2 regions of the Allobosea sp. NPDC055594 genome follow, and region 2 is predicted to be linked to the other one. Evidence: predicted binding sites of a transcription regulator. Region 2 holds the regulator's gene; the other holds the start of a gene.
The links. The regulator PhoB, encoded in region 2, activates phosphate uptake and scavenging genes when phosphate is short. The targets are predictions, from matches to a motif close to TGTCATNNANCTGTCAT.

Region 1: ACWGRX_RS13175 (UDP-2,3-diacylglucosamine diphosphatase) is a predicted target of PhoB. The motif match lies at 2,758-2,774, and genes of this name have one in related genera.

Annotation. Positions count from the first base shown of each region.
Region 1 is NZ_JBSHIO010000005.1:319,186-331,170, forward strand. It holds gene ACWGRX_RS13155 (helix-turn-helix domain-containing protein) at 1-223, opposite strand, end outside; gene ACWGRX_RS13160 (DMT family transporter) at 331-1,260, opposite strand; gene ACWGRX_RS13165 (GNAT family N-acetyltransferase) at 1,410-1,862, opposite strand; gene ACWGRX_RS13170 (SDR family oxidoreductase) at 1,927-2,706, opposite strand; gene ACWGRX_RS13175 (UDP-2,3-diacylglucosamine diphosphatase) at 2,825-3,658, shown strand; gene ACWGRX_RS13180 (glycosyltransferase family 4 protein) at 3,658-4,746, shown strand; gene ACWGRX_RS13185 (cation:proton antiporter domain-containing protein) at 4,685-6,472, opposite strand; gene ACWGRX_RS13190 (AAA family ATPase) at 6,670-7,515, shown strand; gene ACWGRX_RS13195 (hypothetical protein) at 7,490-8,122, opposite strand; gene ACWGRX_RS13200 (DUF2975 domain-containing protein) at 8,201-8,767, shown strand; gene ACWGRX_RS13205 (helix-turn-helix domain-containing protein) at 8,778-9,023, shown strand; gene ACWGRX_RS13210 (ABA4-like family protein) at 9,033-10,292, opposite strand; gene ACWGRX_RS13215 (TetR/AcrR family transcriptional regulator) at 10,399-11,085, shown strand; gene ACWGRX_RS13220 (SixA phosphatase family protein) at 11,124-11,651, shown strand; gene ACWGRX_RS13225 (YcjX family GTP-binding protein) at 11,665-11,985, shown strand, end outside.
Region 2 is NZ_JBSHIO010000004.1:337,645-349,629, reverse strand. It holds gene ACWGRX_RS11190 (lysylphosphatidylglycerol synthase domain-containing protein) at 1-416, shown strand, start outside; gene ACWGRX_RS11185 (ATP-binding protein) at 531-1,580, shown strand; gene pstS (phosphate ABC transporter substrate-binding protein PstS) at 1,689-2,714, shown strand; gene pstC (phosphate ABC transporter permease subunit PstC) at 2,792-3,760, shown strand; gene pstA (phosphate ABC transporter permease PstA) at 3,775-4,665, shown strand; gene pstB (phosphate ABC transporter ATP-binding protein PstB) at 4,690-5,496, shown strand; gene phoU (phosphate signaling complex protein PhoU) at 5,535-6,257, shown strand; gene phoB (phosphate regulon transcriptional regulator PhoB) at 6,287-6,985, shown strand; gene ACWGRX_RS11150 (YnfA family protein) at 7,033-7,380, opposite strand; gene ACWGRX_RS11145 (NUDIX hydrolase) at 7,377-7,817, opposite strand; gene ACWGRX_RS11140 (GcrA family cell cycle regulator) at 7,888-8,442, opposite strand; gene ACWGRX_RS11135 (aspartate aminotransferase family protein) at 8,983-10,203, shown strand; gene argF (ornithine carbamoyltransferase) at 10,206-11,135, shown strand; gene ACWGRX_RS11125 (Hsp33 family molecular chaperone) at 11,135-11,985, shown strand, end outside.

The DNA of each region.
Region 1 (11,985 bases), on a different contig from region 2:
GCGCCTGCGACAGCCGCCAGATCGTCGCGAGCGTCGGATTGGTTTCGTTTCGCTCGATCTGGCTGATGATCGACTTGGCGACGCCGGACTGCTCGGCGAGTTCCGAGAGCGAGAGATTATAGGCCTTGCGCAGCCGCTGGATCGTCTTGCCGAGCTGACCGGAGATCACCTGCGCGCCGGACTCCATCTCGCGGCCGCCACGTTCTCTGGTTTCGATGCCCATAGGATCCTTGCCTCATCGCTTCACCGCTCGTTTGGGAAAGCGAACGATCGTTTGTATTGGCGGACAATGCCTCGGATTGCTCCAAGCAGCAAGCAAAGGCTTCCGCGTCAGGTCGAGCGCGAGGGGCCGACCTCGCGGGTCTCGCGCTTCAGCAGGCCGAGCTGCTTCTCGCGCAGGATCACATAGATCCCGGAGGCGATGACGATCAGCGAGCCGGCGATGACCGCTGCTGCCGGCCATTCGCCGAAGAAGAACCAGCCGAGCGCAGTCGCCCAGATCATCGTCGAATACTCGAAGGGCGCGACCAGCGAGGCATCGCCATAGCGATAGGCCTGCACCAGCAGGATCTGGCCGAGGCCGCCGAGCACGCCGATCGTCACCAGCAGCAGGAATTCCTGCCAGTTGGGCATGGTCCAGCCGAGAAAAATCGTCAGCAGGCCGAGCAGGGAGGTCAGCGACATGAAGTAGAAGACGATGGCGCCGGTCTTCTCCGTGCGGGTGAGCATGCGCACCTCGACCGAGGCGAAGGCGGAGCAGAAGGCGCCGCCGAGCGCCAGCAGCGCGCCGATGGCCGGGGCTCCCGATAGCCCCTGCGCGAACGCATCCGGCTTCATATGGGGAGAAAGCATCAAGAGCACGCCGAGGAAGCCGACGCCGACGGCGGTCCAGCGATAGACCCGGACCTTCTCCTTGAGGATCAGGGCGGCCAGCGCCACCAGGATCAGCGGGGCGGCGTAGCCGATCGCCACCGCATCCGAGAGCGGCAGCAGATGCAGGGCGGAAAAGCCGAGGAACATGCCGGTCGAGCCGATGATCCCGCGCTTCATATGGCCGCGCAGATTGCTGGTCTTGAGGGCGCTCGGGAACTCGCTGCGCCAGGACAGCCAGATCACCAGCGGGATCAGGGCGAAGAAGGAGCGGAAGAACACCAGCTCGCCCGTCGGATAGCGCGCGGCGAGCAGTTTGATCGCCGCCGACATCAGCGTGAAGGACAAAGCCGAGAGCAGCTTGAAGCTGATGCCGAGAAGAGGGGACAAAGCGAAGTTCGGGGCGTGGGGGAGGAGTCTTGTACAGGACTGCTTAGACCACGAGGCTGGAGTGGTTCAAAGCGTCGATCTTGCAGAGCCGACCGGCAGGGCGTGGGACGCGCCGGCCAGCGGCAAGGCGCATGTCCTCGCCGGCGGGGTCAGCGCAGCGTGTATTCCAGAACCTCGTCGCCGGCTTCGTCGAAGCCGCCGGTCGAGCGCCAGCCGAGATGCCGGTAGAAGCCGTGGGAGCGCACCTTGGGATCGGCCGAGCAACCGAGGAAAAGCCGTGTGAGGCCGCGCTGCCGAAGGTCCTCGACCATCAGCGCGAGCAGTTTCCTGCCGATGCCCTTGCCCTCATGGCTCGGCAGCAAAGCGAGGACCGCGATCTCGCCGCTGTCGGCATGCCCGAAGCAGTAGCCGACGATCTTGCCGTCCTCGGTGGCGACATGGCCCGGCAGGCTGCCATCGGCGATCGCGTCGCGCCAGCTTTCCAGCGTGATGCCACGCTCTGCAAGCTGCTCGACCGAGAAGGCGTTCTCCCGCGTCATCCCGCGCAGGAGGATGCAGGCAGGCGTGTCGCCGGGGACGGCTTTGCGATAGGCGATGGTCATGGGGGCGGGCCGGATTGGGTGAACGGGCCGGCAGCGAGGCGCGAGCCAGCCCGTCCTTGTCGCGTCAGAAGTTGGCGCGGAACGAGCCGCCATCCATCAGGAAGTTCTGGCCGGTGATGTAGCCGGCATGGACGCTGGCGAGGAAGGCGCAGAGCTTGCCGAACTCCTCGGCCTCGCCGAAGCGGCCGGCCGGGATCTCGGCGCGGCGCAGCTTCATGACTTCGTCTTCCGAAATGCCCTTCATCGCCGCGACGCGCTTGGTCGAGGTCGTCAGGCGGTCGGTGGCGAAGACGCCGGGCAGGATGTTGTTGATGGTGACGTTGGCATGGGCGACCTCGCGCGCCACGCCGGCGAGGAAGGCGGTGAGGCCGGCACGGGCGGCCGAGGAGACGTCGAGCCCGGTCAGCGGCGTCAGCACGCTCGCCGAGGTGATGTTGACGATGCGGCCGAAGCCGCGCGCGATCATGCCGTCGACCACGGCTTGCGTCAGCTCGAGCGGAGTCGCCATGTTCTGCGCGACGCCTTCGAGCAGCGCCTCGCGCGTCACCTCGCGGAAGGGCTTGGGCGGCGGGCCGCCATTGTTGTTGACGAGGATGTCGACCTCCGGCGATGCGGCGAGCAGCGCGTGCTGGCCGGCCTTGGTCGAGACGTCGGCGACGACCGCGATCACAGTCGCGCCGGTGCTGGCGCGGATAGCGCTCGCGGTCTCTTCCAGGGTCTTGGCGTCGCGCCCGTTGACGACGACGGTGCAGCCGGCCTCGGCCAGCGCCTGGGCACAGCCGCGTCCCAGCCCCTTGCTCGAGGCGCAGACGATGGCGGTGCGGCCGGCGATTCCCAGATCCATGGTGTTCCTCCGAATTTCCAGTGTGCGAGCCAAAGCACGGTTTTCCGGCCGCGTCATCAAAGCGTAGTGCAAATCAGACACACGCCGCAGGCATCGCAACAGGGCGGGCCGGTGGCACATGAGCGACGACAGCGACGCCAAGCAGGTTCGCAGCATCTTCATCTCCGACCTGCATCTGGGTACGCGCGGGGCGCAGGCGGATCTCGTTCTCGAGTTTCTGCGGGCCTATGACGCGCCGCGGATCTATCTGGTCGGCGACATCATCGACGGCTGGCGTCTGAGGAACGGCTGGTATTTCCCGCAGGCCCATAACGACGTCGTGCAGAAGCTGCTGCGCAAGGTCCGCAAGGGCTCGAAGCTGGTCTACGTCACCGGCAATCATGACGATTTCCTGCGCGACTACACCGGGCTGCAATTCGGCGGCATCACGCTGGTCGACGAGATCATACACGAGACCGCCGATGGCCGGCGGATGCTGGTGATCCATGGCGATCTGTTCGATCTTGTCGTGCGCAACGCCAAATGGCTCGCGCTGCTCGGCGACTGGGCCTACACCGTAGCCCTCATCCTGAACCACGGGATCAACAAGGTGCGCCGGACCCTGCGCCTGCCGCACTGGTCGCTCTCGGCCTGGGCCAAGCACAAGGTCAAGAACGCGGTCAATTATATCGGCGAGTTCGAGCAGTGCCTGGCCGACGAGGCGAGGCGGCACAAGGCCGACGGGGTGATCTGCGGCCATATCCACCACGCGACGCAGCGCCGGATCGACGGGCTGGACTATATCAACACCGGCGACTGGGTTGAGAGCTGCACGGCGGTCGTCGAGCATGACGATGGCCGCTTCGAAATCATCCGCTGGCCGCAGCATCGCTTCAGGGGCGAGAATCCGGGTCTGTCGGCCGCGACCGCCCCGCAGCGGCCGGTACCGGTGCTGGTTGGCGAGGCCGCCTGATGCGCGTCCTGATCGCCACCGACGCCTGGCGGCCGCAGATCAACGGCGTCGTCCGCTCGCTGGAGCGGATGTTCGAGGCGGCGCCCGATTTCGGCGTCACGGCGCAGATGCTGACGCCTGAAGGCTTCCGGCAGGTCGGCCTGCCGTCCTATCCGGATATCCGGATCGCGCTCGCCAGCCAGCAGCAGGTGGCAAAACGCATCGCCGAGTTCGGCCCCGACCATATCCACATCGCGACCGAAGGGCCGATCGGCTGGCTGGCGCGGGCGGCCTGCCTCGCGCAGAAGCGCAGCTTCACCACGAGCTACCACACCCGCTTCCCGCAATATGTCGCGGCGCGCTGGCCGATCCCCGAAAGCTGGAGCTATCGCTTCCTGCGCCGCTTCCATGCACCGGCGGCCGGGGTGATGGTCTCGACGGCGACGGTCGAGGCCGAGCTGCGCGAGCATGGCTTCGAGCGCATCCTGCGCTGGGGCCGCGGCGTCGATCTCTCGCTGTTCCATCCGCGGTCCGCGAGCGTGCTCGACCTGCCGCGGCCGATCTTTCTCAGCGTCGGCCGGGTTGCGGTCGAGAAGAATCTCGCGGCGTTCCTGTCGCTGCGCCTGCCGGGCAGCAAGGTCGTGGTTGGTGACGGGCCGGCCCTGGCCGACCTGAAGCGCACCTTTCCCGAGGCGCATTTCCTCGGCGCGCGCGAGGGCGAGGAGCTCGCGGCGATCTACGCCTCCTCCGACGTCTTCGTCTTTCCGAGCCTGACCGACACGTTCGGCATCGTCCTGCTCGAGGCCGCCGCCAGCGGCCTGCCGGTAGCGGCCTTTCCGGTGCAGGGGCCGAGCGACGTCTTCGCCGGCAGCAATGCCGCCGTGCTGCACGAGGACCTGCGCCAGGCGGCGCTTTCGGCACTCAGACTACCGCGCGAGGCGGGGCCGCAACTCGCCGCCCGCCATAGCTGGCAGAGCAGCGCCGAGCAGTTCTACGGGCATATCCGCCGGGCCGCGCAGGCGGCGCGGCAAGCGCCGGTGCAGAGCGTCACAGCCTTCGCGAGCGGGCGTGGCGCGGAAGGGAACGGCCGGGCGCGCTCGCCGGCTTGAGCTCGGCGCGGAAGTCGTCGCGGCGCTGATGCACCGAGGCGATGACCAGGCCCATCGGCACGCCGAGCCCGACCAGCGCGGCTTCCGACAATTGCAGGCTGGCCTCGATGGTCTCGGGCACGGCGTCGTTGACGCCGATCTCGTAGAGATGGCGGGCGTGCCTGGCATCGCGGGCGCGGGCGACGATCACGAGGTCGGGCCGCATCTCGCGCGCGGCCCTGACGATCTCGTCGACCGCACGCTGGTTGTCGATCGTCACGATCAGCGCGGTCGCTTCCTGCAATCCGCAGAGGCGCAGGAATTCCGGCTTGGTCGCATCGCCGAAGAAGGCGGGGCGGCCGGCCCGGCGCTGGCTCGAAACCAGGGCGGGATCGGCGTCGACCACCAGGAAGGGCGCCTTGTGCTGCTCCAGCATCTCGCCGACGAGCCGGCCGACGCGGCCGCAGCCGACGACGAGGGCGCGGGCGGCGTGATCGTCGGGCGGCAGGATCTGCGCTTCCTCTGGTAGCTGTACCGTGGGCGCGAAATGCGCCGCCAGTATGCGTGCCAGCCGGGCGGCCAGTGGCAGGGCGATCATGGTCAGCGACACCGCGGCCAGAACGAGGCCCGAGGCCGAGCGATCGACCAGCTCGGCCGCCACGGAGGCGCTGAGCAGGACGAAGGCGAACTCGCCGCCAGGGCCGATCAGGATCGCGCTTTCCAGCGCGGTCGCGCGCCCGAGCCGGAAGAAGCGTGCCAGCAGGAAGGTGATCACCGCCTTGGCGAGAAAAAGCCCGAGCGCGATCGAAAGGATCGCCAGTGGCTGGGCGGCGAGCTGGGCCGGGTCCACGCTCATGCCGACCGTGAGAAAGAAGACGCCGATCAGCAGCGATTTGAAGGGCTCGATCGTGACCTCGATGGCGCGGCGATACTCGGTCTCGGCGAGCAGCAGTCCGGCGATGAAGGCGCCGAGCCCCATGGAGAGGCCGGCGGCGGCGGCGATCAGGCCGGTGCCGAGCGCGACCAGAAGCGTCGCGGCGAGGAAGCTCTCGGAGGAGTCGGTCGAGGCGACCAGCCGGAACAGCGGGCGCATGGCGAAGCGTCCGATCACGATGATGGCGGCGATCGCCGCAGCCGCCTGGAGCAGCGCCTGGGCGAGGCCGGCCAGCAGCGAGCCGTTCTCCTGCGCGCCGAGCACGCTGATCAGGAAGAGCAGGGGAATAACGGCGAGGTCCTGGCAGAGCAGGATCGCGAAGCTGGCGCGGCCGGCGGAGGAGGTGATGCGGCGGTGGGCCGAAAGCAGTTCCACCACCATCGCGGTCGACGACAGCGCCAGCGCCGTGCCGATGATCAGCGCCGCCGTAGCCGGCTGGCCGAAGCCATAGGCGACCGCACCGATAACGCAGGCGGAGAGGCTGATCTGACCGAGGCCGAGGCCGAAGACCAATCGGCGCATCGTCATCAGCCGGTCATAGGAGAGTTCGAGCCCGATGACGAAGAGCAGGAAGGCGATGCCGAGCTCGGCCGGCCCGGCGAGGGCCTTGGCGTCCGAGACAGTGATCGTGCTGAGGAAGGGCACCTTGGCGACGAGGCCGCCGAGGCCGTAGGGACCCAGCACGGCGCCGCAGGCGACGAAGGCGACGACCGAATTGACGCGGAAGCGCTTGGCGAACGGCACGATGACGCCAGCCGTCGCCAGCACGACCACGGCGTCGCGAAAGGTAGAGGGGTCGATCGTTGCGGCCACATGCCCCCCGAAGCGAATTGCCGATTCAGCTGATGGGGAATTTTGCTTGCTGCGCCGCGGCAACACAACAAAATCAAGAGGCTACTTCGCGAAAACTTGCTCGCCCGGGATCTGCCGACTAGACCTCGGTCAGGCTCGCGGCGATGCGGGCCCGAAGGAAGCGGCTTTCTGGCCGCCGATCACGCGAAGGGTCACGCATGCGCTTCACCGGTACCGCTTCTTACGTCGCCACCGAGGATCTCACCGTCGCCGTCAACGCGGCGATCCGGCTGGAGCGGCCGCTCCTGGTCAAGGGCGAGCCCGGCACCGGCAAGACGGTGCTGGCGGAGGAGATCGCCGCGGCGCTCGGCGCGCCGCTGATCACCTGGCACGTCAAGTCGACGACCAAGGCGCAGCAAGGCCTCTACGAATACGATGCGGTCAGCCGGCTGCGCGACAGCCAGCTCGGCGATGCCCGCGTCTCCGACATCGCCAACTACATCAAGCGCGGCAAGCTCTGGGAGGCCTTCGTCTCGCCGGTCAGGCCCGTGCTGCTGATCGACGAGATCGACAAGGCCGATATCGAGTTCCCGAACGACCTCCTGCTCGAGCTCGACCGCATGGAGTTCCATGTCTACGAGACCGGCGAGACCATCCGTGCCGCGCAGCGCCCGGTGATGATCATCACCTCGAACAATGAGAAGGAGCTGCCGGACGCCTTCCTGCGCCGCTGCTTCTTCCATTACATCCGCTTCCCGGATGCAGAGACGATGCAGGCGATCATCGAGGTGCATTTCCCGGGCATCAAGAAGCGGCTGATGGAGGAAGCGCTGCGGCTGTTCTTCGAGGTCCGCGAGGTGCCGGGGATCAAGAAGAAGCCGTCGACCTCGGAGCTGCTCGACTGGCTGAAGCTGCTCGTCGCCGAGGATATCGGCCCCGAGGTGCTGCGCGAGCGCGATCCGCGCAAGCTGATCCCGCCGCTGCATGGCGCCCTGCTCAAGAACGAGCAGGACGTCTCGCTGTTCGAGAAGCTCGCTTTCATGGTGCGGCGCGAGAACCGCTGAGCTTCGCCAGCGGCGGCTCGTCGCAAGGCGGGATGGCCGTTGCGAGATCGATCTTGGGATCGATCTCGCGGACGGCTTCCCTGAGATCGAAATCGCGCATCAGCAGGACATAGTCCTGTGTTTCCGTCGTCCTGAGATAGCCGCTCATCGCGATCGGCTTGCCCGTGAGCTCGCCGAGCCGGCAGGCCTTGTTCGCTCCAAGCGAGAGGCTGCCGCGATTGCCGCTGTTTTGCGGTCCGGCGAACATCTCCTCGCGAAAGGCGCCGAGACGGGCCGCATCGGCCGCGCTCAACTTGAACAGTGTGAAGCGGCGTCCGGGCGATGTCAGGACCGGCAGCTTCGCGAGTTCGACCGCGTCGCGAACCTCTTCCAGCACGGCCTGGCGCTCATGGCGGCCACCGTCCTTCGGTATGGCGACCAGCGTCATGCTGACGCCGCCGGGCAGTGTGCGGATGTCGGCCGGGAGGCTGATTCCGGCACGCAATTCGGCGAGGTTCGTCGTCCGGATGTCGACCTTCGCCAATTTCGGCAGCGAGGCAAGCGGAACGTGGCCGCAGCCGGCGAGCAGGCCGAAAACCAGAAATTTGGCGGGTAGGGCGATGCGCATGGTGGCTCTCGGTGAATGGGTTTGACATTCAGAAATTCATCTATTAGTTTAATTTTGTCAATCAAGGGGTAAAATTTTATGCCGCTCTTCATCAGCTCGCCCGAAGGGCCGCTCGCCATGGCGAGGCTGCGCCGCGTGAGCGCGGTCGCGCGCATCTTCTGCTTGGCGGCGGCGGTGTTGATGGCCTTCGGCACTTTCTGGCTCTGGCGTGATCCGGAGCAACTCGCGGCCTATGCCCGGGGCACGATCGGCGTCAGTGCGCTGCCAGGCTCGCTATCGGAGCGCGGTTACTGGTTCGCGCTTGCGATCGGCTTCGTGCCGGCCGGTCTCTTCGCTGCGGCCATGTTGCGCCTTGCCAGTCTGTTCGGCCGTTTCGGCCGTGGTCTGGTGCTGGAGGAGGAGAATGCCCAGCGGCTGGTGCGGGTCGGCTGGCTGCTGACGGCGATGGGCGTGGCCACGCCGCTGGCGCGCGCGCTGCAGAGCGTGGCGCTGACCTTCGACAATCCGTCAGGGCAGAAGCAGCTGGCGCTTACGCTCGATCCCGGGATGTTCGGTGCGCTGGCGGCGGGCGCCGCACTCGTGGCTTTCGGGCTGGTGCTCAAGGAGGCGGTGCGGCTCGCGGACGAGAATCAGAGTTTCGTGTAGGAGCTTGGCGATGCCGATCATCGTCGAACTCGATGTCATGCTGGCGCGTCGCAAGATGCGCTCGAAGGAACTCGCCCAGCGCATCGGCCTGACCGAGCAGCAGGTCTCGCAGCTGAAATCCGGTAAGGTCCGGGGCATGCGTTTCGATACGCTCAGCCGGATCTGCGCGGTGCTCGACTGCCAGCCGGGTGACCTGCTGCGCTACGAGCCGGGACCGGAGGATCCGACCATGGAAGGCGAGGGCGACGAGGCCTGAGCTGCCCGCTCAGCCGAGCCCGAGCAGCGGCCTGGCATCGAGCGCCGCCAGTAGCGCGATCACGGTGAAGCCGGCATAGGCGGCCGAGACGGCGCCGAGCGCGACGAGCCCCGGGCTCGTCCGGCGCGTCGCCAGCCAGATCAGGAGCCCGAGGACCGGGACGATTTGCAAGGCGTGCAGCGCGAAGAAATGCGCGAGGCGCAGATCGCCGATGCTGAGCGACCAGCCCAGAAGCGGTATGGTCGGATGCAGCACGGGCGGCGTGCCGACGAAGTGGCCGCCGGGGTTCCGGCCGAGCACGATACCGCTCAGCAAACCGAGAACGCAGGTCAGGCCAAGACCGATCACCAGCGACCAGCGCAGCACCGGCGGCATCGGCATGGCATCGCGTCGGGCGAGCCCATAGGCGAGAAAACCCGGCGCCAGGGTGAACATCACGGCGCCGAGGCCCATCAGCACGTAGAGGGCTGTGCCGAGCGGGGTGCCGTTGTAGTGCGAGGCCTCCACCCGGGAGGCGCGCCAGGCGATGTAGAGCACTTCGAGCACGATCGGCACGATCACCGGCCAGACCATGTAGCGCCCGGCCCATGATGCCCGGAAATGCTCGCTGGTCAGGGGCAGGAAGACCGCGAGCGTCAGCAGGTAGAAGGCGACCGAGAGCTCGAATTTCAGCGGCTTCACCCAGGTGCCGACGCCGCCGAACAGGCGTTCGTCCAGGCCCAGGGCAAGCATGGTCGGCAGCGCCAGCGCCAGCATGGCGAAGGCTGCCGCGGCGAGGCGTGGTTCGATCTCGATGTCGCGCAGCCAGCCCGGCAGCCTCGCCTGGAAGCGGGCGATCCGGTCCTCGCGGGCAAGGCGGAAACAGGCGGCGATGAGCAGCCAGGCCAGATAGCCGGCTGGACCGAACAGGAAGGTCAGGATCAGGACTGGCACCATCAGCCAGTGCGGGACCTCTTCTTCCTGCGAGCGCCTGAGAATCCAGTTCCCGAGAAACAGGTCGAAGGCGAGATAGTGCACCCAGCCCGCGAGCAGCAGCGGCCTCGAGCCGAACAGGCTGGAAACTGCGGCGAGCGAGCTGAAGCCGCCTTCGGCGCCGTGCCAGTAGACGGCGATCAGCACGAGGTAGCCGAGCGAGAGCAGGGCCGGAATGATCCAGCCGGCGAGTGCCGCCGAGACGCCGCGCCAGCGCGGCAGCAGGATCAGCGAAAGCCAGCCGACGATGGCGAGGCGGCCGGCGAGAGCGAAGGCGTCATCGAAAAAGCTCGGCATCGCAAGCTCCGATCTTGACGCTGTTAAGTTGTGGTGTCTGCCTATTGCGCTATCTTGACGGCGTCAAGTTCAATTTTGACGTTGTAAAGATATGGAGTTGTCGGACATGGCGATGGGGGTGGCGGGGCGCGGCGGTTATCACCATGGCGATCTGCGCCAGGCGATGATCGACGCGGCCGAGGCGGTCCTGGCCGAGAAGGGCGTCGACGGCTTCACCTTGCGCGAATGCGCGCGGCGCGCCGGGGTCTCGCCCGCGGCGCCCGCGCATCATTTTGGTAATCTCGTGGGCCTGCTGACCGCGGTGGCGACGCTCGGCTTCGACGAGCTGTCCAATGCGATGGAGGCTGCGGTCGCGGAGGCCGTCTCCAGCGGCGACGACCGGCTCGCGGCGATCGCGGACGCCTATCTCGCGACCGCCCTGGCGCGGCCCGGCCGCTTCCGGGTCGTCTTCGGGCGCCTCGGCCTGAAGCGAGGCGACGACGCGCTGATGCGCGCTGGCCTGCGGGCCTTCGGCATCCTGGTGCGCGAGACCAAGTTGGCCCTCGGGCGGCAAGTGACGGACGACCCGCTGACGCGTTTGCCGTCGAGCTATTCCGAGGATGCCGATCTCGGCGCGATCCTCTTCGTCTGGTCGCTGACGCATGGGTTTTCGACCATGCTGATCGACGGGCAGCTTGGCTCATTCGAGACCCTGCCCGGCGGCCGCGAGCGCCTGCTGAGGCTCTATTCCCAGCAACTCGTGCAGTTGCTGGTCGGCGCGGTACGCCAGCGGCGGAGCGATATCGGCTCATAGCCCTCGCAAATCCCGGCGGGCATGGTTAGATGGCGGCCATGCGCCGCCTGATGCTTCTGCGCCATGCCAAGTCGAGCTGGCCCGCCAATACTGCCGACCGCGACCGGCCGCTCGCCGTGCGCGGGCGCGAGGCCGCCCCGGTGATGGGCCGCTATCTCGCCGAGGAGCTGCTGTTTCCCGACCTCGTCCTGATCTCGCCGGCCAAGCGCACGGTCGAGACCTGGGAGCTGGTGCGGCCGATGCTGCCGGAAAAGCCGCCGACGCAGTTCGAGCCGCGGATCTACGAATCGCCGTCCGAGCGCTTGCTGAAGGTGGTGCAGGAGGTCGAGCCGTCGGTGCGGACCCTGCTGATGATCGGCCACAACCCCGGCTTCGAGGAGCTTGCCTCCAAGCTCACCAGTCATGGCGATCGCTATGCGGCGGCACGCATGGCCCAGAAGTATCCGACGGCCGGGCTCGCGGTGATCGATTTCGACATCGAGGACTGGCGCGACCTCGCGCCCCGTTCCGGCCGGCTCGACCGTTTCGTCACGCCCGCCTCGCTGGGCGAGGGGCCGGACGAGTGAGGCGCCCGGCCTGATGGCGTCGGCCTCCTATCTCGACGAGGCCCGCGATGCGGCGCTGGCTTTCGGCGACAGCCTGCTCGGCCTGGCACGGCCGCGGCTGCGCATCGGGGTCACTGGCCTGTCGCGCTCGGGCAAGACCGTCTTCACCACGGCGCTGATCCAGAATCTGGTCGAAGGCGCCAAACTGCCGGTGCTGAAGGCGTCGGCGGAAGGGCGGATCGCCCGCGTGCGGCTGGTGCCGCAGCCCGATCCCGATATCCCGCGCTTTCCCTATGAGGCGCATCGCGCCGCCCTGTCGGGGCCGGACCGGCGCTGGCCGGAATCGACAAGGCGC
Region 2 (11,985 bases):
TCGGCTATCTCTTCTGGGTCGCGACCGACGAACGGACCTTGCGGGTGCGCGGCTGGAACCTGCCGCTGCCCGGCCTCGGCGTGACGCTGGGCCAGATGCTGCTCGGCGCCTGCGAGGTCTCGGCCGCCGCGGCCGTGCTCTTCGTGCTGCTGCCGGGCGGCTACAACCTCTCCTATGAGAGTTTCCTCGCCGCCTATATCTTCGCCTGCCTGATCGGCATCGCCAGCCATGCGCCGGGCGGGCTCGGCGTCTTCGAGGCGACGATGCTGATCGCGCTCAGCCGCATGCCCTTCGAGCAGGTGCTCGGAGCGCTGCTGCTGTTCCGGATCATCTACTACATCCTGCCCTTCATCCTGGCGCTGGTGCTGCTGGCGCTGAACGAGATGGGACGGCGGATCAGGCGCCACGAAATCTAGGGAAGGGCGCAGCATGCCGCAGGATCAGACGGGATCGCGCCTTGCGCGAGCGACCTTCGCAGCCGGCGCCCCGGCCCGGCACCTTGTCGTCCCGGCTCGCTGCGCGCGCTAGTCATGCACGAGCTGGTCGACCCCCGAGCCCCCGTCACTGCGGCGCTGATCGAGGCGACCGGCGTCGCCGTGATCCTGCTCGACGAGCAGGGCGCCATCCAGGCCCTGAGCCCGGCCGCCCGCTCGCTGATCGCCGGGCTGGAAAAGGGCAAGCAGCTCGCGCTGGTGATGCGCGACCCCGACCTGATCGACGCGATCGACCAGGTCTCGCGCCAGGGCGGCCGGCGGGCCATCGAGCTGATCGAAAGGGTGCCGATCGAGCGCACCTTCCGCATCCATATCGTCGCGCTTGCCGGCCCCGGTGTCCGAAGCGCCGTGCTGCTGACCTTCGAGGATCTGAGCGAGCAGCGCCTGACCGAGCGCATGCGCGTCGACTTCGTCGCCAATGCCAGCCATGAATTGCGCACGCCGCTCGCCTCCGTGCTCGGCTTCATCGAGACCCTGCAGGGGCCCGCCCGCAATGACGAGGCGGCCCGCGAGCGCTTCCTGCAGATCATGCGCCAGCAGGCCCTGCGCATGGCGCGGCTGGTCGACGACCTGCTCTCGCTCTCGCGCATCGAGCTCAAGGCGCATCTGGCGCCGCAGACCCCGGTGGATCTCGGCGAGATCGCGCGCACCATCCTCGACGCGCTCGTCCTGATGGCGCGCGAGCGAGACGTCTCCCTGAGGCTCGATCTGCCGCCGCGGCCGGTCGTGGTGGCAGGAGACCGCGACGAATTGCTGCGGCTGATGGAGAACCTCGTCGAGAACGCGATCAAATATGGCAAGCCCGGCGGCGAGGTCGTGATCAGGATCGAAGGCGGTGCCGAGGCCAGCTTCAGCGTGCGCGACGACGGGCCGGGCATCGCTGCCGAACATCTGCCGCGCCTGACCGAGCGCTTCTACCGCGTCGACAATGCCGCCAGCCGCGAGGCGGGCGGCACCGGGCTCGGCCTCGCCATCGTCAAGCACATCGTGCTGCGCCATCGCGGCAGGCTGACGATCGAGAGCGTCGTCGGCGAGGGCGCGACCTTCAAGGCGATCCTGCCGCTGCTGGCCGAGGCAGGCCGTTAACGAAATGTGACGGCTGCCGCTGCGGCTTGATGACGATCTGTCATCTGGCTGTCATATCGCGGGTGTTTTTGCGCGCCGCTAGACCTTGCGACCCAGAGAGGACATCTCATGCGCAAACTTCTCATTCTCGCGGCTGCGGCTGTCGGGTTCTCGGGCGCCGTCCAGGCCGCCGACATCACCGGCGCCGGCGCGACCTTCCCCTTCCCGATCTACGCCAAATGGGCTGAGGCCTATAAGAAGGAGACCAATATCGGTCTCAACTACCAGTCGATCGGCTCGGGTGGCGGCATCCGCCAGATCAAGGCCAAGACGGTCGCCTTCGGCGCCACCGACGCCCCGCTCAAGGGCGAGGACCTGGCCAAGGACGGTCTCGTCCAGTTCCCGACCGTGATGGGCGGCGTCGTCCCGGCGATCAACGTTCCCGGCATCGAGGCCGGCAAGCTGAAGCTGACCGGTCCGCTGATCGCCGAGATCTATCTCGGCACGATCAAGAAGTGGAACGATCCGAAGATCGCCGCTCTGAACCCCGGCCTGACCCTTCCCGAGGCCAATATCAGCCCGGTCTACCGCTCGGACGGCTCGGGCACGACCTTCGTCTTCACCGACTATCTCTCGCGCGTCTCGCCGGAGTGGAAGTCGAAGATCGGCACCAACACCGCCGTGCAGTGGCCGGTCGGCATCGGCGGCAAGGGCAATGAGGGCGTCTCCGCCTCGGTCAAGCAGGTCGCCAACTCGATCGGCTATGTCGAATACGCCTATGCCAAGCAGAACAAGCTCGCCCATGCGCTCGTCCAGAACGCCGACGGCAACTTCCCGGCCCCGGACGACAAGTCCTTCCAGGCCGCAGCGGCCAATGCCAACTGGAACGAGGCTCCCGGCTTCGGCATCTCGCTGAACAACCAGAAGGGCGCCCAGGCCTGGCCGATCACCTCCGCCACCTTCCTGCTGGTCCATGCCAAGCCGGAGAAGCCGGAAGAGACCCAGGCTGCGCTGAAATTCGTCGACTGGGCCTATAAGAACGGTGACCAGCTGGCGCTCGGTCTCGACTATGTGCCGCTGCCGGCGGGCGTCAAGGACCAGGTCCGCAACGCCTGGAAGGGCGTCACCGACCCGGCCGGCAAGCCGATCTTCTGATCGCCCTGCGACCACGTTAAAGGAAGGGGCCGGCTCCGGCCCCTTCGACCCGCCTGAAACCGACCGGAGTTCTTCGGATGGCCGCCGTGACTGACCAGATGGCATCGGGAATGCCCGCCGTTCGCCGGACCCCGAAAGGTACCTTCGACCTCGTCTTCCGCAATGCCAGCTTCCTGGCGGCGCTTTTCGTCCTGGTGCTGCTTGCCGGCATCATCGCGGCAATGGTCGCCGGCGGCTGGCCGGCCTTCCGCGAATTCGGGTTCGGCTTCCTGACCTCGAGCGTCTGGGACACCCAGAACGAGCAATACGGAGCCTTTCCGGCGATCGTCGGCACCTTGTCGACCGCGCTGATCGCCCTCGTCGTCGGCGTGCCGCTCTCGCTCGGCATCGCCGTCTTCCTGACCCAGCTCGCCCCGCCCTGGTTCAAGCGGCCGGTCTCGACCGCGATCGAGCTGCTCGCCGCCGTGCCCTCGATCATCTACGGCATGTGGGGGCTCTTCGTCTTCGTGCCGCTCTTTGCGGCCTATGTGCAGATCCCGCTCTCGAACATCGTCGAGGGCATGCCGATCGTCGGCACCATCCTCTATTCGCGCTCGCCCTCGGGCCTCGGCATCCTGACCGCCGGCATCATCCTGGCGTTCATGATCATCCCGTTCATCGCCTCGATCACCCGCGACATGCTCGAGCAGATCCCCTCGGTGCTGCGCGAGAGCGCCTATGGCATCGGGGCGACGACCTGGGAGGTCGTGCGCTACGTGCTCGTGCCGCAGGCCGGCGTCTCGATCATCGGCGCGGTCATGCTCGGCCTTGGCCGCGCCCTCGGCGAGACCATGGCGGTGACCTTCGTGGTCGGCAATGCCAACCGCCTCTCGGCCTCGGTGATGGATCCGGGCTCGACCATCGCCTCGCGCATCGCCAACGAGTTCAACGAGGCGCTCGGCCTGCAGCTGCACGCGCTGATCGCGCTCGGCTGCATCCTGTTCTTCGTCACCTTCGTTGTCCTGGTCATCGCGCGTATCCTCGTCGCGCGCGTCAAGTCCTTCTGAGGGAAGCGCAACCGATGAACCAGACGCCTCCTGCCGCCCCCGCGATGACCCCGGAAGTGCCCTGGGGCCGCGTCCGCCCGGCGCGCCGCAATGCCGACCGGCTGATGAAGATCATCGCCACGGCGTTCACCCTCGTCGCCATCACCGTGCTGTTCTGGATCCTCGGCATGCTGGTGGTGAAGGGCATCGGCGGGCTTTCGGCCGGCACCTTCACGCAGGTGACGCCCGGCCCCGGTTCCGAGGGCGGCGGCCTTGCCAACGCCATCGTCGGCTCGGCCGTGCTGACCTTCCTCGGCATCGCGCTGGCGACGCCGATCGGCGTGCTCGCCGGGACCTATCTCGCCGAGTATGGCCGGGGCTCGAAGCTCGCCAACCTGATCCGCTTCATCAACGACATCCTGCTCTCGGCGCCTTCGATCCTGATCGGCCTGTTCGTCTACGTCATCCTGGTCGAGCCCTTCCGCGGCTATTCCGGCTGGGCCGGCGGCGTCGCGCTCGGCATCATCGCGATCCCGGTGATCGTGCGCACCACCGAGGACATGCTGCGCCTCGTCCCGGCGCCGCTGCGCGAGGCCGGCTCTGCGCTCGGCGCCCCGCCTTCGGTGGTCATCACCGCGATCACCTGGCGGGCCGCGAAGTCCGGCATGGTCACCGGCATCCTGCTGGCGCTGGCGCGCATCGCCGGCGAGACGGCGCCGCTGCTCTTCACCGCGCTGAACAATAATTTCTGGTTCTCGCCGACCCTCGTCGGCGGCGTCTCCAACCTGCCGGTGACGATCTATCAGTTCGCCTCGGCCCCTTACGAGAACTGGCAGCAGCTCGCCTGGGCCGGTTCGCTGATCATCACCGTCTCGATCCTTTTGCTCTCGCTTATCGCCCGGCGCATCGTGCGCGGCGGCAAGTGAGCACCACGTCCGATCGGAAGGAACATGTCGATGCTCTCGACCCTGGAACTCAGCCCGCAGGTCCTCGACGCCCAGGCGCCGATCCGGATCGCGGTGAAGAACCTCGATTTCTACTATGGCGAGCACAAGGCGCTGAAGAACGTCAATCTCAGCTTCCGTGACCGCCACGTCACCGCGCTGATCGGCCCCTCCGGCTGCGGCAAGTCGACCCTGCTGCGCATCTTCAACCGGATCTACTCGCTCTATCCGGAGCAGCGCGCCACCGGCGAGGTCCTGCTCGACGGCCGCAACGTCATCTCCAACGATGTCGACGTCAACGAGCTGCGCTCGCGCATCGGCATGGTCTTCCAGAAGCCGACGCCCTTCCCGATGTCGATCTACGACAACGTCGCCTTCGGCATCCGCCTCTACGAGAAGCCGCCGAAATCGGAGCTCGACGACCGCGTCGAGGGCGCGCTGCGCCGCTCCGCCCTGTGGGACGAGGTCAAGGACAAGCTGAAGAGCTCCGGCATGGGGCTCTCCGGCGGCCAGCAGCAGCGCCTGTGCATCGCCCGCACCATCGCCCAGAAGCCCGAGGTGATCCTGTTCGACGAGCCGACCTCGGCCCTCGACCCGATCTCGACCGGCAAGATCGAGGACCTGCTGGAGCAGCTGAAGAGCGACTTCACCATCGTCATCGTCACCCACAACATGCAGCAGGCGGCGCGCGTCTCGCAGTACACCGCCTTCATGTATCTCGGCGAGGTCGTCGAGTTCGACGCGACCAACACTATCTTCATGAACCCCAACAAGAAGCAGACGCAGGACTACGTCACCGGCCGCTTCGGCTGAGCCCTGCCGTTCCGCTCGCCCTCGAAGGATTCGCCCCGATGTCCGACCATATCGTCCGCTCCTATGATGCCGACCTCGAAGGACTGCGCCGCAGCCTGGCCGAGATGGGCGGCATGTCCGAGCGCATGCTCGGCGACTCCACCGTGGCGCTGGTGCGCCGCGACACGGCGCTGGCCCAGAAGGTCATCACCGCCGACCAGCGGCTCGACAACCTCCAGCGCGATGTCGAGGAGAAGGCGGTGCTGACCATCGCCCGGCGCCAGCCGCTCGCCAACGACCTGCGCGAGCTGATCTCGGCGATCCGCATCGCCGCCGACATCGAGCGCGTCGGCGACCTCGCCAAGAACATCGCCAAGCGCGCGGTCGCGATCTCCGGCCAGTTCTCGCCGCCGCACCGCGCCGTGGTCGGGCTCGAGCATATGAGCCGCCTGGTCCAGGCGCAGCTCAAGGACGTGCTCGACGCCTATGCCGCCAGCAACGAGCAAAAGGCGATGGAGGTCTGGCGCCGCGACGACGAGATCGACGCGCTCTACACCTCGCTCTTCCGCGAGCTCCTGACCTATATGATGGAAGATCCGCGCAACATCACCTTCTGCACGCATCTTCTGTTCTGCGCCAAGAACGTCGAGCGCATCGGCGATCACACCACCAACATCGCCGAGACGATCCATTACCTGATCACCGGCCAGTCGGTGGAGGAGAGCCGGCCCAAGCTCGACACCACCAACATCCTGGTCGACCTGCCCGCGGCCAATGGCTGAGCGGATGGGCGCCTGAGCGGAGGCTCGACATGCCTGCACGCATCCTGATCGTCGAGGATGAGGAGCCGCTGACCCTGCTGCTCCGCTATAATCTCGAGGCCGAGGGCTTCGAGGTCGACACCGTCGCGCGCGGCGACGATGCCGAGCTGCATTTGCGCGACCATACCCCTGACCTCGTCCTGCTCGACTGGATGCTGCCCGGCCTTTCCGGCATCGAGCTCTGCCGGCGCCTGCGCGCCCGGCGCGACACGGAGCGGGTGCCGATCATCATGCTGACGGCGCGCGGCGAGGAGACCGAGCGGGTGCGCGGCCTCGCCACCGGCGCCGACGACTATGTGGTCAAGCCGTTCTCACTGCCCGAGCTGATCGCCCGCATCCAGGCGCTGCTGCGTCGGGTCAAGCCCGGCCATGTCGTCGGCATGCTGACCGCCGGCGATCTCGAGCTCGACCGGACGACGCGGCGGGTGCGCCGGGCAGGCGCCGAATTGCATCTCGGTCCGACCGAGTTCCGCCTGCTCGAATTCCTGATGCAGGCCCCGGGCCGGGTCTATTCGCGGGCCCAGCTGCTCGACGCCGTCTGGGGCCGCGACGTCTATATCGACGAGCGCACCGTTGACGTCCATGTCGGGCGCCTGCGCAAGGCGATCACCCCCGACGACGCCAAGGACCCGCTACGCACCGTGCGCGGCGCCGGCTACGCCTTCGACGAGACGTTCGCGCGAAGCTGAGCGCCAAGTCTGCCCTCATCCTTCGAGACGCAATCTGCGATCGCTCCTCAGGATGAGGGCTGGAGGTTCGACGCTCCGCGTGGCGCGGCGACGATCACCGCTGCGCCGGCGAGGCAAAGGGCTGCGCCCGTGAGGTCGAAACGGTCCGGCGGCACCTTCTCGACCAGCCACATCCAGCCCAGCGACGCGACGATGTAGACCCCGCCATAGGCGGCGAAGGCCCGGCCGGCGGCGGCGCTGTCGATCAGCGTCAAGAGCCAGGCGAAGAGCGCCAGCGCCAGAAGCCCCGGCAGCAGCCACCAGGCCGATTTGCCGAGCTTGAGCCAGGCCCAGAACGAGAAGCAGCCGGCGATCTCGGCCAGCGCGGCCCCCAGATAGATCGCGAAACTGGTCATGGCGCTGCGGCGAAGCTGGCCGCGAGCCGGGCGAAGACCGGACGGTAGGCTTCCGAGGCGAGCGGCGACAGCTCGCGGGCCTCGGCGAGGTCGAACCAGCGGATCTCGCTGTGCTCGTCATTGCTGATCCGGGCTTCGCCCACCCAGCCGGTCACCGCGAACAGATGCCACAGAGCCGGGGTGACGCCGTCGCTCTCGGTCGTCTCGATGGTGGTCAAGCGCGTGAAGCTGGTCGGCTCGATACCGATCTCCTCCTGCAATTCGCGTCTCAGTGCCTGCTCGATCGTCTCGTCGGGCTCGACATGCCCGCCGATCGTGTCCCAGCAGGACGGTCTGTTGCGGCGATGCGGGGCTCTCAGTCCGAGCAGGATGTCTCCGCCCCGGATCGTCAGGGCGCAGGCATATTCGACGGGCGCGGGACGTTCTGCGGTGCGCATCGGCGTCTCTCCACCAATGGAAAAGCCGGCCCGAGGGCCGGCTTCAATTCTTCTACACAGGGGTGCCGGGTCAGGCGCGCACCTTGCTGCGGTCGCGGCGCCGGTCGGCCGCCGGCTGGTAGGCGATGCGGGCATGATAGCCGCAATAGGGCATGCCGGTCAGCGAGCGGCCGCCGCAGAAGCGGAATTCCGGCGAGGTCGGGTCGCCCATCGGCCAGCGGCACATATATTCGCGCAGGTCCATGATGGTGACGCGCTCGGAGAACGGGATCACCACCTCCTCGGCCGGGGCCGCCGGGACGTGCTCCGCTTCCGGTTCCGCCTCGATCTCCGGGACGAATTGCGGGGCGAGCGCCGTGTTGCCGCGGGTCATGCCGCCGCTCGCGGCGGCAGGGCTCGCCATCGGATGGGCCGGCGGACGCGTCGTCGGCTTGCGCGGGCGCGGCGCGGCCGAGCCGGGATTCTTGGCGCGGCCCGAAAGGCCGAGGCGGTGGACCTTGCCGATGACAGCATTGCGGGTGACGCTGCCGAGTTCGCCGGCGATCTGGCTGGCGCTCAGTCCGTCATTCCAGAGCTTCTTGAGCAGTTCGACGCGTTCGTCGGTCCAGGCTCCAGCTTCGCTCATCGATTTCACCTGTCTTCGTCATGCCTCGCCATAGCCCGGCGACGCATAGGAAAAGATCATGGCGGAATCCGATATCGGCAGCGCCCGTCGAAGAACGGAAACCGCTACGCTCGGAACTGACGATACTGGAGACGCCGCACGAGATGTCGTATCTGACGAGGCCGACCATACAAGATGGCTTGACTCGGCCACAAGAGTCGCCGAATCGGAAATCGTCTTTTCCCCAGACAAAGCTTCGATCCCGCAGTCAGGTGAGTCTATTTGGCAACGCTGCGGCGCCCGGCCGGAATTGACAGTGCCGGACCGCTTTTGCATAGTCTTCTCAATGCGGCCGCCCTTGGGGCGGCGCTTATGTTTTGAGCGATCCGGACTTTCGAGCGATGCGGCTGACGGCGCGACGAGAAAACGGGAAAGGCCTGCGACGATAACGTCGCCGCGGGGTCGCATCGTGCTGGCAGATCGCCGCCGCGCCCCGAACCACCGCTTCACACTCCGGCGCCCAGCGCTTTCCGTTACGTTCCGTCGCGAGGACCTCGCTCCATGAGCTCCGCTTCCGTTTCCGCCAATGCCTCCGTTCTGCTGCCGACCTATGCGCGCGCACCCGTCGCCTTCGAGCGCGGCGAAGGTGCCTGGGCGATCACCGCCGATGGCCAGCGCTATCTCGATTTCGGCGCCGGCATCGCCGTCAACGCGCTCGGCCACGCCCATCCGCATCTGGTCAAGGCGCTGACCGAGCAGGCCCAGCGCATCTGGCATACCTCCAATCTCTACGCGATGCCGGACGGCGAGAAGCTCGCCCGCCGGCTCTGCGAGGCGACCTTCGCCGAGCGCGTCTTCTTCACCAATTCGGGCGCCGAGGCGAACGAATGCGCGATCAAGATGGCGCGCAAGTACCATGCGGCGCAGGGCCATCCCGAGCGCTACCGCATCGTCACTTTCGAGGGCGCCTTCCACGGCCGCACGCTGGCGACCATCGCTGCCGGCGGCCAGCAGAAATACATCGACGGCTTCGGCCCGAAGGTCGACGGCTTCGATCAGGTGCCCTTCGACGACGAGGCGGCGCTGCGCGCGGCGATCACGCCGGAGACCGCGGCGCTGATGATCGAGCCGATCCAGGGCGAGGGCGGCCTGCGCTCGGTGCCGATGCGCTTCCTCAAGCTGCTGCGCCAGCTCTGCGACGAGCACGGCCTGCTCCTGATCTTCGACGAGATCCAGACCGGCGTCGGCCGTACCGGCAAGTTCTTCGCCTATGAGCACAACGGCGTCGCGCCCGACATCATGTCGATCGCCAAGGGCATCGGCGGTGGCTTTCCGATGGGCGCCTGCCTTGCCACCGAGGCGGCGGCGGCCGGCATGGTGCTCGGCACGCATGGCACCACCTTCGGCGGCAATCCGCTGGCCATGGCGGTCGGCAACGCCGTGCTCGACGTCATTCTCGAGCCCGGCTTCATCGAGCACGTCGCCCAGATCAGCCTGCGGCTGAAGCAGTCGCTCGCCGAGCTCAAGGACAAGCATCCCGACGTGATCGAGGAGATCCGCGGCCAGGGCCTGATGCTCGGCCTCAAGCTGCGCACCCCGAACACCGATTTTGTCGCCGAGGCGCGCGCCGCCGGCCTGCTCGTCGTCGCCGCCGGCGACAATGTCGTGCGCCTGTTGCCGCCGCTGATCATCGGCGATGCCGAGGTCGGCGAGGCGCTCGCGCGGCTCGACAAGGCGGCCGGCGCCGTCGAGGCGACGCTGGCCCGGCCGGCGGCGGAATGAGTATGGGGACTCCAGTGCGTCACTTCCTCGACCTGTCCGATTTCTCCAGCGAGCAGCTGCAGGCGATCCTGCGCGCCGGCAACGAGATCAAGGCGCGGCGCCGCACCCCGGCCGCTGCGGGCGATCGCCTGCTCGAGGGCAAGGTCATCGCCATGATCTTCGAGCAGCCCTCGCTGCGCACCCGCGTCTCCTTCGATGTCGGCATCCGCGAGCTCGGCGGCTCGCCGATGATGGTGACCGGCCAGGAGATCGAGCTCGGCGAGCGCGAGACCATCGCCGACACGGCGCGGGTGCTCTCGCGCTATGTCGACGCGATCATGATCCGCATGCTCGACCATGATTCCGTGGTCGAAATGGCGAAATACGCGACCGTCCCGGTGATCAACGGCCTGACCAAGCGCCAGCATCCCTGTCAGGTCATGGCCGACGTCATGACCTTCGAGGAGCGCAAGGGGCCGATCAAGGGCAAGCGCATCGCCTGGACCGGCGACACCAACAATGTCCTGACCTCCTGGGTGCACGCCGCCGGCCGGCTCGATTTCGAGCTCGCCATCGCGACGCCCGAGGAACTGGCGCCGCCGCCCGCGCTGATCGACTGGGCCCGCAAGCAGGGCGCCAAGCTCTCCCTGACCAACCGACCCGAGGCCGCCGTCGAAGGCGCTGATTGCGTCATCACCGATTGCTGGGTCTCGATGGGCGACGAGGAAGGCACGCGCCACAACCTGTTGCGTCCCTATCAGGTCGACGAGCGCCTGCTCGGCCGCGCCGGGAAGGATGCGATCTTCATGCATTGCCTGCCGGCATCGCGCGGCGAGGAAGTCACAGACGCGGTGATGGACGGTCCGCAATCGGCAGTGTTCGACGAGGCCGAGAATCGGCTGCATGCCCAGAAGGGCATTCTGGCCTGGTGCTTCGGCGCGGTGGCGACGTGATGGCCGAGAACGCTGCCGTCGGTGCTGCGGCGCCGGACGACCGGGTTCTGCCCTATGCGGTGCCGGCGCTCGACATCCGTGGCCGTGTCGTCAGGCTCGGGCTCTCGCTCGACCAGATCCTCGACCGCCATCGCTATCCCGAGCCCGTCGCGCGGGTGCTCGGCGAGGCTGCGGCGCTGACCGTGATGCTCGGCACGACCCTGAAATCGGAGGGGCGTTTCCAGCTCCAGACCAAGAGCGACGGGCCGATCTCGATGCTGGTCGTCGACTTCAACGCGCCGGACAGCTATCGCGCCATGGCGCATTACGATGCCGACCGGCTGGCGCAGGCGATCGATGCCGGAGCCGTTTCGACCGGCGAGCTGCTTGGCCGCGGCCATCTCGCCATGACCGTCGACCAGGGCTCGGAAGCGACGCGCTATCAGGGCGTCGTCGCGCTCGACGGCCAGAGCCTGGAAGAGGCGGGCCACCAGTATTTCCGCCAGTCCGAGCAGATTCCGACCCGGATCCGGCTCGGCGTCGGCTCGGTCCTGACCGGCGGCGGACTCGCCTGGCGTGCCGGCGGGCTGATCGTTCAGTTCATGCCGAACTCGCCGGACCGGATGCGCGCCGCCGAGCTCTCGCCCGGCGATGCGCCGGAGGGGCACGAGATCCTGGCGGGCGGCGATCATGACGGCATTGCCGACGATGCCTGGGCCGAGACGCGTTCGCTGGTCGGCACGATCGAGGACCATGAGCTGCTCGACCCGACGCTGGAGAGCGAGCGGCTGCTCTACCGGCTATTCCACGAGCGCGGCGCCCATGTCTTCGAGCCGATTCCGGTGCGTGACGCCTGCCGCTGCTCGCGCGA